DNA from 2 places in the Staphylococcus sp. 231237_7MaSpsaltlick genome. Region 2 is predicted to be linked to the other one. Evidence: a T-box and tRNA genes for the amino acid it is inferred to sense, from the RefSeq annotation. Region 2 holds a T-box; the other holds one or more tRNA genes.

Region 1 (8,912 bases), on a different contig from region 2:
TGTTTCTTCAACTTCACTATCGGCATCCGAATCAAATACAATACCGCAACCAGCATATAATGTAGCTTGGTTCTTTTTAATAAGCATCGAACGAATTGCGACAATAAATTCACAGTTATCATACATATCAATATAACCAGCCGGTGCGCCATACAAACCTCGTGTACCGAATTCATTTTGTTCAATATACTCAATGGCTTCTTTCTTTGGAAAGCCACCTAACGCAGGAGTTGGATGCAAACTATCCAACAAACCAATATACGACTCATCAATTAATTGTCCCTTGATTTTTGTATATAAATGATACAAATGATCATTAGTTAAAATTTGTGGTTCTTTATTAAATTCAATATGTTCAACATATGGTTTAATATCATGCAATATACTTTCAACAACAAAACGATGTTCATTTAAGTTCTTTTCATCATTTAAGAATGCATCAATATTTGCTTTATCGATTGCCTCTTCATGCGTGCGCTTAATCGTCCCTGCAACAGCTTTAGTTGATAATACATCGTCATTCACTTCCATTAATTGTTCTGGAGTTTGTGAGAAAAATACACTTCCTTGTGATTCCAGAACAAATAAATAGCTATTTCGTTCACCTTGTATTGCTTGTTTTAATATATAGGGGATGTTTATATTTTTATCAAATTGAATCATTCGCTTACGCGCAAGTACAATTTTTTTATTTTCGTCTAAAATATCGATTGTATCTTTAACTAAATCACGCCACTCATCTTTATATATATCTTCGATGCGTTTAATCTCTCCACGTTCAAAATCTGGTGAAATATTCGGTTGAGTTAATTTCTCAATAATTGCTAAAAATGTTTCAATTTCAAATTTATCTGTCTCAACAGTATAAGTGATATATGATTTCCCATGTTCCATTGTTACCAACACTTCAGGTAAAATAAAGTGATTGATACCAAATTCACGCCATTCATCTCCCGATTTATGAGAAGAAAATTGAAATCCTCCACATATCTTAAGATGATGCTTTGTAGAACTCGGATGTATTAAAGCAATGTCATTTTTATATTTTTCCCATTCTCTGAAAATAGACTGTTTATTTTCAAAGTCATTTTTAAACCTCTTAATAGCATGATAGCCAAAGAATGAAGTTTCGTTGTCATTTTTTCTAAAATAAAAACGGTCACCTGCACTATCTTCTGTTATATGAAATAATTCAGTCGGGTCTAATTCATAGTCCAATGTTGCTTCAACTGAAACCCAAGTATGCTTACTCTCATATACCGCTTCGACAATTTCACTTTCCTTGACGTCCAATGTCATCTATTTCACTTCTTTCATTTATCAGTTTTCACTCATTATAATATTGTACCACTTTTCACAATGTGTGTACGGATATGAGCTTAATTCGTTTGTACTAATTTTACGTTATTTGACCTAAATAACATCTTCTATTAAAATTGATTTGATAAAATATTATTAATTTAAAGGATAAGAGGTATTTACACTATGGCATCTCAATATCAACAATATTCAACTGTCAAAAAATATTGGCACTTGATGAGACCACATACATTAACAGCAGCTGTCGTTCCAGTGCTCGTAGGTACTGCTACTGCAAAGATTTTCTTATTAGGCAGCGAAGACCATCTCAGCCTTAGTCTATTCTTAGCGATGTTACTTGCTTGTTTATTAATTCAAGCGGCAACTAATATGTTTAATGAATACTATGATTTCAAAAAAGGGCTAGACGATCATACTTCCGTGGGAATCGGTGGTGCGATTGTACGTAACGGAATGACGCCAAAGCGTGTAATGAATTTAGCTATTGCATTTTATATCATTGCCGCATTACTAGGTATATTCATTGCAATGAATAGTTCATTCTGGTTATTACCTATTGGTCTCGTTTGTATGGCCGTTGGTTATTTATATACGGGTGGACCATTCCCTATTTCATGGACTCCATTCGGCGAACTATTTTCTGGTGTGTTTATGGGTATGTTTATTATTTTAATTTCATTCTTTATTCAAACAGAAAATATTCAGAGTTTAGCGATTTGGATCAGTATTCCAATTGTTATAACGATTGGTTTAATTAATATGGCCAATAATATCCGAGATCGTGTTAAAGACAAAGAAAGCGGTCGTAAAACGTTACCTATTCTTTTAGGCAAACGCTTCTCTATTTATTTCTTAGCATTTATGTATATCGTCGCATATGTCCTAGTAATCTATATAACATTTTTCAAACCTGGTGGCTCTATTTTCTTCTTATTAGCGTTGCTTTCATTCCCTTTACCAATAAAGGCTGTTCGACGTTTCAAAAAATATGACACGCCTGAATCAATGATGCCTGCAATGGCAGCAACAGGTAAAACCAACACATTTTTCGGTGTTTTATATGCACTAGGTATTTATATTAGCGCATTACTGGGTGGTATTTAATTTTAGAGTTCCATCTCACCTAATTCATAATACAAGCGATACAACAACTTAATACGAGTTATTTAGCAGTCGGTACCTTTAGTCAATAGGCCGGCTGCTTTTATATTATTGCGTATAAATCATATGGTGATGCATATGACCATACAAGTCTATTTGACGTTCACTTACAAAGCCCAACTTACTATATACACTCAAAGCAATAGAATTATTTAAATCACAATTTAAACTCCATTTTTGGTCGGGTGCTGTATTGATTACATGTTTAATCAATTGTGTAGCAACTCCTTGACCTCTGTATTCTGCAAATGTTGCCACTGTTTCAATGTACCACTCATCATCGCTTGCTTCTTTAGTTGGCATTGGCGTCCCCAAACGTGAGACATCTTCATCCAATTCTAGCTCGAGCCAAGCATTTTCATATGCTAATTCCTTATCACCTGGATAAGCAATTAAACATCCTGCAACTGCTCCATCTATTTCATAAACCCAAATATTGTCTATATGTCCCCTATAAGGTACCTCAATCATACTGCGCTCTATAATTTGCAACAAACGCTCCTTTTGCACATGACGTACCAACGGAATTTCTAGTTCTTCCCATATGATATAACATAATTGCGCTAACTGTTGTCTATCTTTAGGTTGTGCCTTTCTAATCATAATTGCTCTCCTCATTTACACATTTAATCACCTATTATTATATCTGAAATTATTTTAAAATTCGAAGTTCTTACTTACAATGTCACTAATTTTCACATTTAATAGTTTTTAATTGTTGTTTATACTAATTTATAAGATAATTTATTTATTATTATTCAAAGAGAGGTAAGAGATCGTGAAAGTTAACAAAGTGATATATGTTGTATTATGCTTCTTTCTTGGCTGGATAGGCGTTCACAAATTTTATTCCAATCAATTGTTACAAGGTATGCTCCATTTAGTGTTCTTTTGGACAGGGATTCCATATATTATCGCAATTATAAGTGGGATTATTACTATATTTTTCAAAAAAGCTGATGATGATGGCTTAATTTCATTTGAAAAATAAATCATAATATACTAGTTAAAATAACAAAAAACGGGTATGTACTTTTATATAGCATTTTGAATAAATTGCATAATTGTTAAGGGGGTACTACCTATGGGAAATATTATCAAACGTGTATTTAGAGCTATTGCTGTAAGTTATATAGTAAAGGCGATAAAGAATTTAATAAGTAAAAAATAAACCAACCATTATATATTATAAAAACACCGAGTGAGGCACTATAAATGTCTCATCCGGTGTTTTGTATTTTTCTATATATGCAACTAACTAATTAATAAGTAAACACACATTTAAGTTAAAAAGATAGCTAATTTTAATTTATAATGCAATTTGACCACTATACTAACTATTTTCTAATTTGAATTGTTGAATTCTATCTCCTATTTCATCACGTACGCTTTGAAATTTTGTCCAATCCTGTCCAGCTGGATCATCAAATCCCCAATGCTGCTTAGTCACATGCTTAGGTAATACAGGACAATTGTTATCAGCATCACTGCATAACGTAACAACTAAATCAGCCTGGTTCAATATTTCACTATCAATTAAATCCGAGGTATGATTTGAAATATCGATACCTACCTCTAACATAGCTTCTACTGCTTTCGGATTAACGCCATGTGTCTCAATTCCTGCAGAATAGACATTCCAATTATCACCTAAAATTTTATGTGCCCATCCTTCTGCCATTTGACTTCTACAAGCATTACCTGTACATATAAAATAGATCGTTTTCTTATTCATTTTATTTCTCCTTTAAAATATAATAAGTGTTAAATATAATCCTAATAACGTAAAAAACAACACTGGGATTGTTATTACAATACCTGTTTTAAAATATGTTCCCCAAGATATTTTGACACCTTTTTGTGATAATACATGTAACCAAAGCAATGTAGCCAAAGAACCAATAGGCGTAATCTTTGGACCTAAGTCAGAACCAATGACATTTGCATATATCATGCCATCCTTTAACACTCCTGTTACATTTGATTGCCCTATCGCAATAGCATCAATCAGGACCGTTGGCAAATTATTCATAACAGATGAAAGTATTGCAGAAATAAAGCCCATTCCCATTACACTACCAAATAAGCCATAATGAGCAATATCATTTAACAAACTACTTAATAGCGTTGTTATGCCAACATTTTTCAAACCATATACTACTAAATACATTCCTACTGAAAAAATAACGATATTCCAAGGTGCTCCCTTAATTACCGTCGTAGTATTCACTGCAGCTGAACGTCTGGCTAATAATATAAATAATAAAGCACACACTCCAGCTATAATTGAAACTGGTATTTGAATAAATTCACTTATTAAATAACCAATCAATAATATAATCAGGACAACCCATGAAAATTTAAATAATTTCATATCTTTTATTACCGTTACAGGCTCTGCAATATGTTTCGTTTCAAATGAATTTGGAATTGATTTGTTAAAATATAACCACAGAACAATGATACTTGCTATCAATGCAAAGCAATTTGGAATTATCATTCGTACCATATATTCCACAAAACCAATATCAAAATAATCCGCAGATACTATATTCACTAAATTACTTACTATCAGTGGTAACGATGTAGTATCTGCTATGAAACCACTTGCGATAATAAATGGGAAAATAACTTTTTTATTAAAACCTAGCGTCCGAACCATTGCTAACACAATCGGTGTTAATATCAACGCTGCCCCATCATTAGCAAAAAATGCTGCGACGACCGCCCCTAATACCATTATATAAATAAACATCTTTAGACCATTACCATTCGATGCCCGGACCATATGTAATGCTGCCCATTCAAAGAAACCTATTTCATCAAGTATTAGAGAAATTAATATTACTGCGACAAAAGTTAACGTCGCATTCCAAACAATTCCAGTCACCTCAAACACATCTGAGAAACTCACTACACCAGTTATAATGGCAATTATTGCACCGATCATCGCCGTAATACCAATATCTAACCCTTTAGGTTGCCAAATTACAAAAAATAAAGTCACTAAAAACAAGACAATTGCTAACACAGTCATGAATTACACTCACCTTTATTGAGATCTCTACAAATACAACGTACATGATTCGTGTTTATATTATCCAAATGCTCAGTCACTTCAGTCATCAACTTATGATTCAACTGATACATCCGTTTATTGCCTAGTTTACGCATTGTTATTAGTTCAGAATCTAATAACGCCTTCATATGATGACTCAATGTAGGTTGAGAAAATTGAAAATGCCCTAATAAATCATGTGCACAAAGCTCATCACATGATAATAAATCTAATATCTCGAGTCTATTTGGATCTGCTAATACCTTTAACAGCCTTGCAATTTTTTGATATGCCAATCATAGCACCTCCATAGTTCTATATAGATTACCATCTATATAGATATTTGTCTATATACTTTTCAAATTAATAGATTACTAGGACTGATATTCAAATTATTTTTAATAAAAAAGCCACCTAATCATTATATTTCTTATTTTTAAGGGTAATGTATTTTAACAACATTAAATTGCGATTCAAATTTAATAACTGCTCGATTTATATAAGTGACTTTATTAATTAACGGATAGATTATGGTATCAATGCAAATAGCTATTATTCACATTTATAGGAGTGACACGATGAAAAGAATATTTACATACATTCTGATATTCGTAATAACTTGTTGGATGTTTATCAGCTTGTTAATCAATCATCAACGACAACAAATTGATTTTATAGCTGTAGGTGATAATTTAATACATCCAGTTGTCTATCAAGATGCTAATAACGGAAAAGATTCATATAATTTCCAAAAAATGTACCGACCAATTGCTCCTTACATACAAGACAAAGACCTTGCATATATTAACCAAGAATCACCTCTAGGTGGAGATGATCGTCCATTTTCAGGTTTTAAAAGATTTAATACCCCTTCTGTAGTCGCAAAAGCTGTAATTGATACTGGATTTAATCTTATTAATGGATCAAACAACCACTCCTTAGATCAAGGCACTAGTGGTATCAATAACAGTTTATCAACATGGCATAAATACCAAGATAAAGCACTATTCACTGGTATGTTTAAAAGTAAGAACGATTATAATAAAACACCTACCATAAACATCAAAAATACTAAAGTATCCATGTTAAGTTATACATTTGGCACAAATAATTTAACACCCAAATCACCCTATCAAATAAAATATATAAACAAGCAACAAATCAAAAGAGATATAAAAAAAGCAAAACAACATAGTGATTTTATTGTCATTTCTATGCATTGGGGTAAGGAAGGCAGCCACAAGCCAAGTAAAAAACAAAAGGAATATGCTAAATTCTTAGCCAAACAAAATGTCGACGTCGTTATAGGTATGCATCCACATGTAATACAACCTGTTGAATGGGTTAAAGGTACACAAAACCATAAGACATTAGTCGCTTATTCTCTCGGAAACTTCTTAAATGGCCAAGAAACGGGGACTGAAAGTAATCATTTAGGAGGCAGTATTCAATTTAAAATTGCAAATAATCATAACGACACCAAAATCTCCGACGTAAAATGGCGCTCAATCGTTAATCATTATGAAATGACTGCTCCATACAATAATGACAGTAGGCATCACTTCAAAGTTTATATGTTAAATGATTATCCTAATAAATTAGCTGATCAACATGGTTTGCAATATCAAAGAAATACTAATATGTCTAAATCACAATTACAACAAATTACGACAAATGTTATTGATGAACGTTTTTTAGACAATAACAGCTATTAGCATTATGAACGTGTTGTTAGGGTGAAGGTTAATTATCTCTATTAACGATATTTATCCAAACACAACAAAAAACCCGTTAAATCAACGTTTAATTACGTTAACTTAACGGGTTTTCTCTATACGGAAACGGAGGGATTCGAACCCTCGCGCCGCTCTCGCGACCTACACCCTTAGCAGGGGCGCCTCTTCAGCCAACTTGAGTACGTTTCCATGGCTCCACAGGTAGGACTCGAACCTACGACCGATCGGTTAACAGCCGATAGCTCTACCACTGAGCTACTGTGGATTAATGTGTTCTCTTATCAAGCACAAATATAATTATATCAATAACAGCAGATTTTTCAAGTATAAATGTTAAAAAAATATGCGGAATATTTACACTAATTTAATATAATATTCCACATACTTTATCTTTTACATTTAAAATTCATTTTCGTTAGCTATTTGTGCTCGAATAAAGAGTATTTGGCTAATGCTTCATAAATATTTAATTGTGGTTTTGTATAATCGATTGGGGAATCAGGATCAAATGTAGCTACTCTAGCTGCTCTATCCATCATGTAGTAATAATATATACCATTCAAGTATTGATGATGCATACTGTGAGCAGAGATATTAACTGTTATCGTTTGATTGTCTACAAAGATAACTTTACATTTTTTATCCTTTAGTGGCTTTATTTGTTCAACATAGTGAATGTTAATCCATGTGTTTTCATCTTTTCTATCAGAGTGAGTTGGGAAAAAATAAGTGGGAAATAATGGAGTAAATAGAAGTGGTGGTTTACTACTAATGCCCGTAATTCGCATTGTATCCTCTTTTTTAAAATTATAACTACTACCGTAAAACCTACATGAGCGATCAATAATTTTAGGTGTTCGATCTTTGATTACTGTACATTCATCCTTATATTTAAACACCCGGGTACCTTCTAACAAACCAAATGACACATTACAAGGTTGCAATGCCATATCACCTTTTTTAATTACATAATGCAAATTCATAATTGATGCCTCCTTATACTTTGGTGATAAGCAAATAATATAACACAAATAATTTAAAATCAACAAAATAATATAAAATTCTTTCTTAATTACCATCAACTTAAATTTCGCAAAAAAGTTTTTGCCATTTTTTATTTTTTGAAAGTTGCATTTTACACTTATTTTTTCGGAATAGTCAGAATATTTGTTGATTTCAATATAAAAAAACTGTATACTACATGTAAATATATAGAAAGGCAGTGGTTAAAATGAAACATAACACACATGTTAAATATAATACATTAGAGTCCTTTGTATCTACTATCAATGATTTGGGTATCGAACTAATAATTGATGAATCGCTACGTAACGTTCGTAAGCATGAGTTAGAACATTTAATAGACGATGCTCTAAAAAATAAAAACGAGAATGATTTCAAACGCTATACAGATGAATACAAAAACTTGGAGGAATTTCTCGTTGGATAATTTAATCGATTGCCATTTAAAATAAGGTCTATCCCTACTTATCAGTTGATAATGTCGGTGGATAGACCTTTTCGTATTTTATATATTCATTTTTATGAATTATCTGTTCAATTATTAAGACATTAATCTAATTAATTCGTTTCTATCAATTGCACCAAAGTAATGGTGTATATCGTAATCAGCTAAC
Region 2 (8,912 bases):
AAATTTCAAGCTTACCTGGTAAATTAGCAGATTGCTCTAGTAAAGATCCTTCTAGAAGTGAAATCTTTATCGTAGAGGGTGACTCTGCCGGGGGGTCTACAAAATCAGGTAGAGATTCAGAAACGCAAGCAATTTTACCGTTGCGTGGTAAGATATTAAACGTTGAAAAAGCCCGATTAGATAGAATATTAAATAATAATGAAATCCGTTCTATGATTACAGCATTTGGTACAGGTATTGGTGGAGAATTTGATTTAAGCAAAGCACGTTACCATAAAATTGTATTGATGACTGATGCTGACGTCGACGGTGCGCATATTAGAACATTGCTATTAACATTCTTCTATCGCTTTATGAGACCATTAATAGAAGCAGGCTATGTATATATTGCTCAACCGCCTTTATTTAAACTAACACAAGGTAAACAGAAGTATTATGTGTTTAATGAACGTGAATTGGAAAAACTTAAAGCCGAGTTAGATCCTACACCAAAATGGTCAATCGCACGTTATAAAGGTCTTGGTGAAATGAACGCAGACCAATTATGGGAAACAACAATGAACCCAGAAAATAGAGCTATGTTGCAAGTATCATTAGATGACGCGATAGAGGCAGATCAGGTTTTTGAAATGCTTATGGGAGACGTTGTTGAGAATCGTAGACAGTTTATTGAAGATAACGCAGTCTATGCCAACCTAGATTTCTAATACAATGAACTGAATTTTTGAAGGAGGATATCTTGATGGCTGAATTACCTGAATCAAGAATTAATGAACGAAATATAACGAGTGAGATGCGCGAATCGTTTTTAGATTATGCGATGAGCGTTATTGTATCACGTGCTTTACCAGACGTTAGAGATGGTTTGAAACCAGTACATCGACGTATATTATATGGTTTGCACGAACAAGGTATGACACCAGATAAGTCGTACAAGAAGTCTGCCCGTATTGTTGGGGACGTAATGGGTAAATATCACCCACATGGTGACTCATCTATTTATGAAGCAATGGTAAGAATGGCACAAGACTTCAGCTATCGATATCCTTTAATTGATGGACAAGGTAACTTTGGTTCAATGGATGGCGATGGTGCAGCGGCGATGCGTTATACTGAAGCACGTATGTCTAAGATCACATTAGAAATGCTTAGAGATATAAACAAAGATACGATTGATTTTATAGATAACTACGATGGCAATGAGAGAGAGCCGGCAGTCTTACCTTCAAGATTCCCAAACTTACTAGTTAATGGTGCTTCAGGGATTGCAGTAGGTATGGCTACCAATATTCCGCCGCACAATTTAACAGAAGTTATTAATGGTGTGTTGAGTTTAAGTTATAATCCTGATATTACTGTTGCAGAATTAATGGAAGATGTTCAAGGTCCTGATTTTCCGACGGCAGGTATTATACTTGGAAAGAGTGGTATTCGTCGTGCGTTTGAAACAGGTAGAGGGTCTATCCAAATGCGTTCACGTGCAGAAATAGAAGAACGTGGTGGCGGACGCCAACGCATTGTCGTTACAGAAGTTCCGTACCAAGTAAATAAAGCACGTATGATTGAAAAAATTGCAGAATTAGCACGTGATAAAAAAATTGATGGTATTACAGATTTACGTGACGAAACAAGTTTACGTACAGGCGTGCGTGTTGTTATTGATATCCGTAAAGATGCAAACGCAAGCGTCGTATTAAATAATTTATATAAACAAACGCCATTACAAACATCATTTGGTGTAAATATGATTGCTTTAGTTAATGGTAGACCTAAATTAATTTCACTTAAAGAAGCTTTAGAAGAGTATTTAGAGCATCAAAAAGTGGTTGTACGTAGACGTACAGAATATAACTTGAAGAAAGCATTAGATCGTGCACATATTTTAGAAGGACTAAGAATTGCATTAGACCATATCGATGAAATCATTCGAGTAATTCGTGAATCAGAAACTGATAAAGTAGCGATGGCTAGCTTACAAGAACAATTTAAATTATCTGAACGTCAAGCTCAAGCTATTTTAGATATGCGTTTAAGACGACTAACAGGTTTAGAACGCGATAAGATTGAAGCTGAATATAATGAATTAATTGCATATATTGAAGAATTAAAAGAGATTCTTGCCGATGAAGAAAAATTATTACAAATTGTCCGTAATGAATTAATTGATATACGTGAACGCTATGGTGATGAACGTAAATCTGAAATTCAACTTGGTGGACTAGACGATATTGAAGATGAAGATTTAATACCTGAAGAACAAATCGTGATCACATTAAGTCACAATAACTATATTAAACGTTTACCAGTTTCTACATATAGAGCACAACATCGTGGTGGACGTGGCGTACAAGGTATGAATACACTTGAAGAAGACTTTGTTAGTCAGCTCGTAACGTTAAGTACGCACGACAACGTATTATTCTTTACTAATAAAGGACGTGTGTACAAACTTAAAGGTTATGAAGTGCCTGAGCTATCACGTCAGTCTAAAGGTATCCCAGTAGTCAATGCTATTGAACTTGATAACGATGAATCAATCAGTACTATGATTGCGGTTAAAGACTTAGAAAGTGAAGATGATTACTTAGTATTTGCAACACGCAAAGGTAGAGTGAAGCGTTCTGCATTGAGTAACTTCTCTCATATCAATAAAAACGGTAAGATTGCCATTAGCTTCAAAAATGATGATGAACTGATTGCTGTTCGTCTCACTGATGGAGAACAAGACATTCTGATTGGCACATCTCATGCATCACTAATACGCTTTAATGAAACAACCTTGCGCCCGCTTGGTCGTACAGCAGCAGGTGTTAAAGGTATTACATTAAGAGAAGACGATAAAGTTGTCGGTTTAGATGTTACTAATGCTGATAGCGATGAAGAGATTCTAGTCGTTACTGAAAATGGGTACGGTAAACGTACGCCAGTTGGTGATTACAGATTATCAAATCGTGGCGGTAAAGGTATAAAAACAGCTACAATTACTGAACGTAACGGTAACATTGTGTGTATTACTTCAGTAACTGGAGAAGAAGATCTGATGGTTGTAACAAACTCAGGCGTCATTATCCGTATTGATGTAGAAGATATTTCGCAAAATGGCCGTGCTGCTCAAGGTGTAAGATTGATTAAATTAGGTGAAAATCAAATTGTATCAACAGTAGCCAAAGTAAACGATGAAGATGACATTAATAAAGATGGGGAATCAACTGAAGCTATAGCATCTGATGTAGACAATAACAATGCATCACAAACTGATTTGCAAGATTCACAAAACAGTGAAGTCATCGTAGAAGGTGATGCCCCTGGAAATGCAATTCACACAGAAGTCGATGAAGAAGATAACACGTCAGGCAATGATGAACGACAAGAAGTAAGACAAGACTTTATGGATCGTGTTAATGAAGATATAGACAACGCAGACCAAACAGCAGATGAAGACAACGAAGAAGAATAACTCGAACTAAAAGACCCACCTCAAATGAGGTGGGTCTTTTAGAATATCGGCAGTGATTTGGACCGACTCCTGCGAGGAGAGCACTAGCCGAAGACTACATGCTAAGGCAGTACCCGCGCCGCGGAAAACGTGCACCAAAAAATTGCCAACAAAGGCGGAGGCTTTGTCGATAGTCTGAGACCCACCTCAAATGAGGCGGGTCTTTTTATATTAATTATTTTCCAATGATTTCATAGCAATTGGAATTTCGCTGATAAGTCTGGAAGGTGGAACAACATACATTTTCTCAGCTAATTGTTCTCCAATAAAACTGTGTGTATATGTCGCACTTGTAACAGCTTCTTCGATGTCATTAAATTGGCCTACAAAGCTAGTTATCATACCAGATAAAGTATCACCCATGCCACCAGTGGCCATCGCTGGTGTACCAATAGGTAGTTTGTAATCTTTATCTTTAAAGTAGAGTTCTGTACCATGCATCTTCAATACAATTGTTGCCCCGATACGGTCTACCGCTTCACGGTTACGCTCATAAGTTTGTTCTTCTATCGGGATACCACTTAAACGTTCCCACTCTTTTTGATGTGGCGTGAAAATAACTTTGCAAGTTGGAATTTCAGGTTTCAATTTACTGAAAATCGTAATAGCATCACCATCAACTATAAGTGTTTGATGTGGTTGTATATTTTGAAGTAGGAAAGTAATAGCGTTATTACCTTTAAAATCACAGCCTAACCCTGGGCCGATTAAGATACAATCGGTGTTTTCAATCATTTTTGTTAGCATTTTTGTATCATTAATATCGATTACCATTGCCTCAGGACAACGTGAATGCAAAGCAGCATGATTTGTTGGATGTGTTGCTACTGTTATTAAACCACTACCACTGTATACACATGCGCGTGCTGCAAGCATGATTGCACCACCTAAGTTTGCATTACCGCCAATTAAAAGAATTCTACCATAATCGCCTTTATGTGTTTCATCTTTACGTTTTGGAATGCTTACTGATGATAAAGTTTCCATTTTGAAACCTCCTTCTTAAATTATTGAATGTGTGTAAATTTCTATATTTTAATAAAGAAAATTAACCGACTAACATATTGAAATGATTCTACTTTTAATAGCGATTATAACAATTGCAGAATTATTTGTATTGCAATTAATTTTCCTTAGTTTTCGTCATAGGAATTATAAATACAATAAGAAATATTATACCTGGTTGTCCTATTAGTCAACAGTTAAAAGAGTTAAGAATTTATTAATTTCAATAAACTTATTTTTATTACAACTTTATCCCATTAAAACAGTAATTTAATACCATGTTACGGATATTGGCTAAGCTATTGTCCAGTAAAAAATGTAAGCGTATACTCAAAATAATCAGAGAAAAATATTAAGCAAGGAGATGGGAAAATGACATTACAACTTAATGGGGAAACATTAACGATTAATGATATTAAACAGTTTTTAAATAAAGAAGAGACGGTAGAAATTACGGAAAATGCATTTGAACGTGTGAAAAAGAGTCGTCAAACGGTCGAAGATATTATAAAGAATAAAGAAACAGTTTACGGAATCACAACTGGATTTGGTCTGTTTAGTGATGTACGTATAGACGAAGGAGAATATAATCAATTACAAGTCAATTTAATTCGTTCCCATGCATGTGGCATTGGTGAACCATTTTCAGAAGAAGTAGCGTTAGTGATGATGGTATTAAGATTAAACACCTTATTAAAAGGACATTCTGGCGCAACAGTAGATTTAGTAGAGCAACTAGTGTATTACATCAATCAAAGAATTATACCTGTTATCCCGCAACAAGGCTCATTAGGTGCTTCTGGAGATTTAGCGCCGCTATCACACTTGGCTTTAGCGCTAATAGGAGAAGGGAACGTTTTTTATAAAGGAGAAGAAGTGGACAGCCGGTATGTCTTAAACCAGTTAAATCACAAAGCATTGGAGTTACAAGCTAAAGAAGGTTTAGCGTTGATTAATGGTACACAAGCAATGACTGCACAAGGTGTTATCAATTATATAGAAGCGGAAGATTTAGGTTATCAGGCGGAATGGATAGCTTCACTTACACATCAAGCCCTAAATGGTATTATAGATGCATATAATGAAAAGGTACATAAAGCCCGTAACTTCAAAGAACAAATAGATGTTGCCGCGAGAATGTTAGACTGGTTGGAAGGTTCAGGATTGACGACAAACCAAGGTGAAGTGCGTGTACAAGACGCTTATACTTTACGTTGTATCCCTCAAATTCATGGTGCTAGCTTCCAAGTATTCAATTATGTGAAGGAAAAATTAGAGTTTGAAATGAATGCTGCAAATGATAACCCGCTTATATTTGATGAAGATGATGAAACACTTGTTATATCAGGAGGAAATTTCCATGGTCAACCTATAGCGTTTGCTTTAGACTTTTTAAAACTTGGTGTAAGTGAATTAGCAAACGTTTCAGAGCGACGTCTAGAACGCTTGGTAAACCCTCAATTGAATAATGGATTACCAGCCTTTTTAAGCCCACAACCAGGGTTACAAAGTGGTGCGATGATTATGCAGTATGCTGCAGCAAGTCTTGTTTCAGAAAATAAAACACTTGCACATCCAGCAAGTGTTGATTCTATACCATCTTCTGCTAACCAAGAAGATCATGTTTCAATGGGAACAATTGCTTCAAGACATGGTTATCAAATGATTGAAAATGCACGTCGTGTATTGGCCATTGAAGCAATCATTGCTCTGCAAGCTGTTGAATATAAAGATATTGATAAGTTGTCACCTAAGACCTATGAAAAATATCAAGAATTACGCCATATTGTGCCATCTATCACAGAAGATAGACAATTTCATAAAGATATTGCAGCAGTATCACAATATTTACGCGATGTTGCTTATATGGATGAAATATAATTGACTATAGATACTATCACTCTTGAAAAAAATGATGTTATTTGCTATATTTAATTTAACTTAATAAGTCATTGTTCGTAGGATAAGTAGTATTAATTTTCTGGTTTCAGAGAGCCTGTGTTGAGTGTGAACAGGTAGCCAAGGTTAATGTGAATCTACCTACTATAAGAGAACAATCGGATTTAACCGTTATTTTTGTGAGAGTGCAGTCTAATTTTAGATTGTTAAATAGGGTGGCAACACGTAGACCACGTCCCTTGTAGAGGGATGTGGTCTTTTTTGCGTGTTTATCCCAAATTTTTTAAAAATTGAAAGGATGGATGAAGTTATGTTAGATATTAAGTTATTTCGTAATGACCCTGATTTCGTTAAAGAAAAAGTAGCTAAGCGTGGGATGGAAGCTACTGTAGTAGACGAAGTACTAGAATTAGATGAGCAGCGCCGTCAGTTAATTAGTAAAGCTGAAGAAATGAAAGCCGAGCGTAATAAAGTGAGTGGCGAGATTGCTCAAAAGAAACGTAATAAAGAAGACGCAGATGAAGCCATCTCAGCAATGCGTAAACTTGGTGATGAAATTAAAACTTTAGATGACACACTAAATCAAGTTGATGTGGATCTTAATGATAAATTATCACGCATTCCAAATATTATTCATGATGATGTACCTGAAGGTGCCACTGACGAAGACAATGTAGAAGTTAAACGTTGGGGTACACCAAGAACATTTGATTTTGAAGAAAAAGCACATTGGGACTTAGTAGAAGAATTAAAAATGGTCAATTTTGAACGTGCAGCTAAAGTATCTGGCGCTAGATTCATTTTCTTAACAGGTGAAGGTGCACAATTAGAAAGAGCATTGATGAACTATATGATTACGAAACATACAACACAACATGGTTATACAGAAATGATGGTACCGCAATTAGTTAATGCTGATTCAATGTATGGTACTGGTCAATTACCTAAGTTTGAAGAAGACTTATTTAAAGTTGAAAAAGAGGGTCTATACACAATACCAACTGCAGAAGTACCTCTGACAAATTATTACCGTAATGAAATTATCGGGCCGGATGAATTACCAGCTAAATTCACTGCCCAATCAGCATGCTATCGTAGTGAAGCGGGATCAGCTGGTCGTGATACAAGAGGTCTTATCCGTTTACATCAATTCGATAAAGTTGAAATGGTTCGTTTTGAAAAACCAGAAGATTCTTGGAAGGCACTAGATGAGATGACTGAACACGCAGAAGCGATTTTAGAAGAATTAGGCTTACCATACCGCCGTGTTATTTTATGTACAGGCGATATCGGTTTCGGTTCAAGTAAAACTTATGATTTAGAAGTTTGGTTACCAAGCTATAATGAATATAAAGAAATAAGTTCTTGTTCAAATATTACTGATTTCCAAGCACGTCGTTCAAATATTCGTTTTAAACGTGATAAAAATGCTAAACCAGAATTAGCACATACACTTAATGGTAGTGGCTTAGCAGTAGGACGTACATTTGCTGCAATAGTTGAAAATTATCAAAATGAAGATGGTTCTGTAACAATTCCCGAAGCGTTAGTACCGTATATGGGTGGAAAAACAGTCATCAGTCCTATTAAATAAATTATTAAAAGTGCGTAGTTAAAGTATTAGCTACGCACTTTTTTATATGTACGGAGAGGGTAGGGGAGGTGTAAAAGTTGAGTATGAGAAATACATAAAAACAATGTTGCTAAAGTTATTAAATCGATTTAAAAAGTGATGACGCAACAGGGGAGTCTAAAATAAAACATAAAATTCTGAATTATTTTTAAAGCTTTTAAACAATGTTATAAGACACTCGTTAGTCTAACCTCACACAAGCGAACGTCTAAAAGTATTGATTGTTTTTATGCTATTGTAATAGAATGAATTTACTGTTTTTAGAGTTGAAGGGAAGAGGGTGGAAAAATGGGGAATGGGGCGCATATGACTTTTAAACAAGGTGTAAAAGCGTGTATTCCTACTTTGTTAGGTTACGCTGGTGTTGGTCTGTCTTTTGGAATTGTTGCAGTGGCCTCGGGTTTTAGTATGTTGGAAATTATTTTACTTTGTTTGTTAGTATATGCGGGCGCGGCACAGTTTATTATTTGTGCGCTTGTTATTTCTGGTACCCCTATATCTGCAATTATATTGACGACGTTCATTGTGAACTCAAGAATGTTTTTATTAAGTATGACACTTGCGCCAAGTTATAAAAACTATAGTTTATTAAATAGAATCGGTCTTTCTACATTAGTAACAGATGAAACATTTGGCGTAGCAATTACGCCACACTTAAAAGGTGAGAAAATCAATGACCGTTGGTTACATGGGCTAAATGTCACGGCATATGTGTTTTGGACATTTGCGTGTATTATTGGCGCGGTCTTTGGAAAATACATACATCAACCAGAATCGCTAGGATTAGATTTCGCAATTACGGCTATGTTTATTTTCTTAGCTGTTTCACAATTTGAAGGGATTAGACGTTCAAAAATAAATATATATTTTGTATTGATT

What was found. The T-box of region 2 lies ahead of serS (serine--tRNA ligase). A T-box ahead of a tRNA ligase gene usually reads a tRNA of that ligase, here a tRNA-Ser.
Region 1: it has a tRNA-Ser gene. The T-box ahead of serS (serine--tRNA ligase) is inferred to sense a tRNA for this amino acid. The anticodon was not compared.

Annotation. Positions count from the first base shown of each region.
Region 1 covers NZ_JBICNX010000019.1:73,174-82,085, forward strand. The annotation lists gene ACF91D_RS23985 (isochorismate synthase) at 1-1,299, opposite strand, end outside; gene ACF91D_RS23990 (1,4-dihydroxy-2-naphthoate polyprenyltransferase) at 1,486-2,424, shown strand; gene ACF91D_RS23995 (GNAT family N-acetyltransferase) at 2,530-3,084, opposite strand; gene ACF91D_RS24000 (TM2 domain-containing protein) at 3,260-3,472, shown strand; gene arsC (arsenate reductase (thioredoxin)) at 3,815-4,216, opposite strand; gene arsB (arsenite efflux transporter membrane subunit ArsB) at 4,229-5,518, opposite strand; gene ACF91D_RS24015 (ArsR/SmtB family transcription factor) at 5,515-5,835, opposite strand; gene ACF91D_RS24020 (CapA family protein) at 6,118-7,254, shown strand; tRNA gene ACF91D_RS24025 (tRNA-Ser) at 7,376-7,464, opposite strand; tRNA gene ACF91D_RS24030 (tRNA-Asn) at 7,466-7,540, opposite strand; gene ACF91D_RS24035 (competence protein ComK) at 7,695-8,258, opposite strand; gene ACF91D_RS24040 (IDEAL domain-containing protein) at 8,507-8,725, shown strand; partial or broken gene ACF91D_RS24045 (lipoate protein ligase C-terminal domain-containing protein) at 8,840-8,912, opposite strand, start outside.
Region 2 covers NZ_JBICNX010000002.1:317,259-326,170, forward strand. The annotation lists gene gyrB (DNA topoisomerase (ATP-hydrolyzing) subunit B) at 1-707, shown strand, start outside; gene gyrA (DNA gyrase subunit A) at 743-3,457, shown strand; gene ACF91D_RS04555 (NAD(P)H-hydrate dehydratase) at 3,668-4,483, opposite strand; gene hutH (histidine ammonia-lyase) at 4,874-6,382, shown strand; T-box leader at 6,453-6,643, shown strand; gene serS (serine--tRNA ligase) at 6,711-7,994, shown strand; gene ACF91D_RS04570 (AzlC family ABC transporter permease) at 8,322-8,912, shown strand, end outside.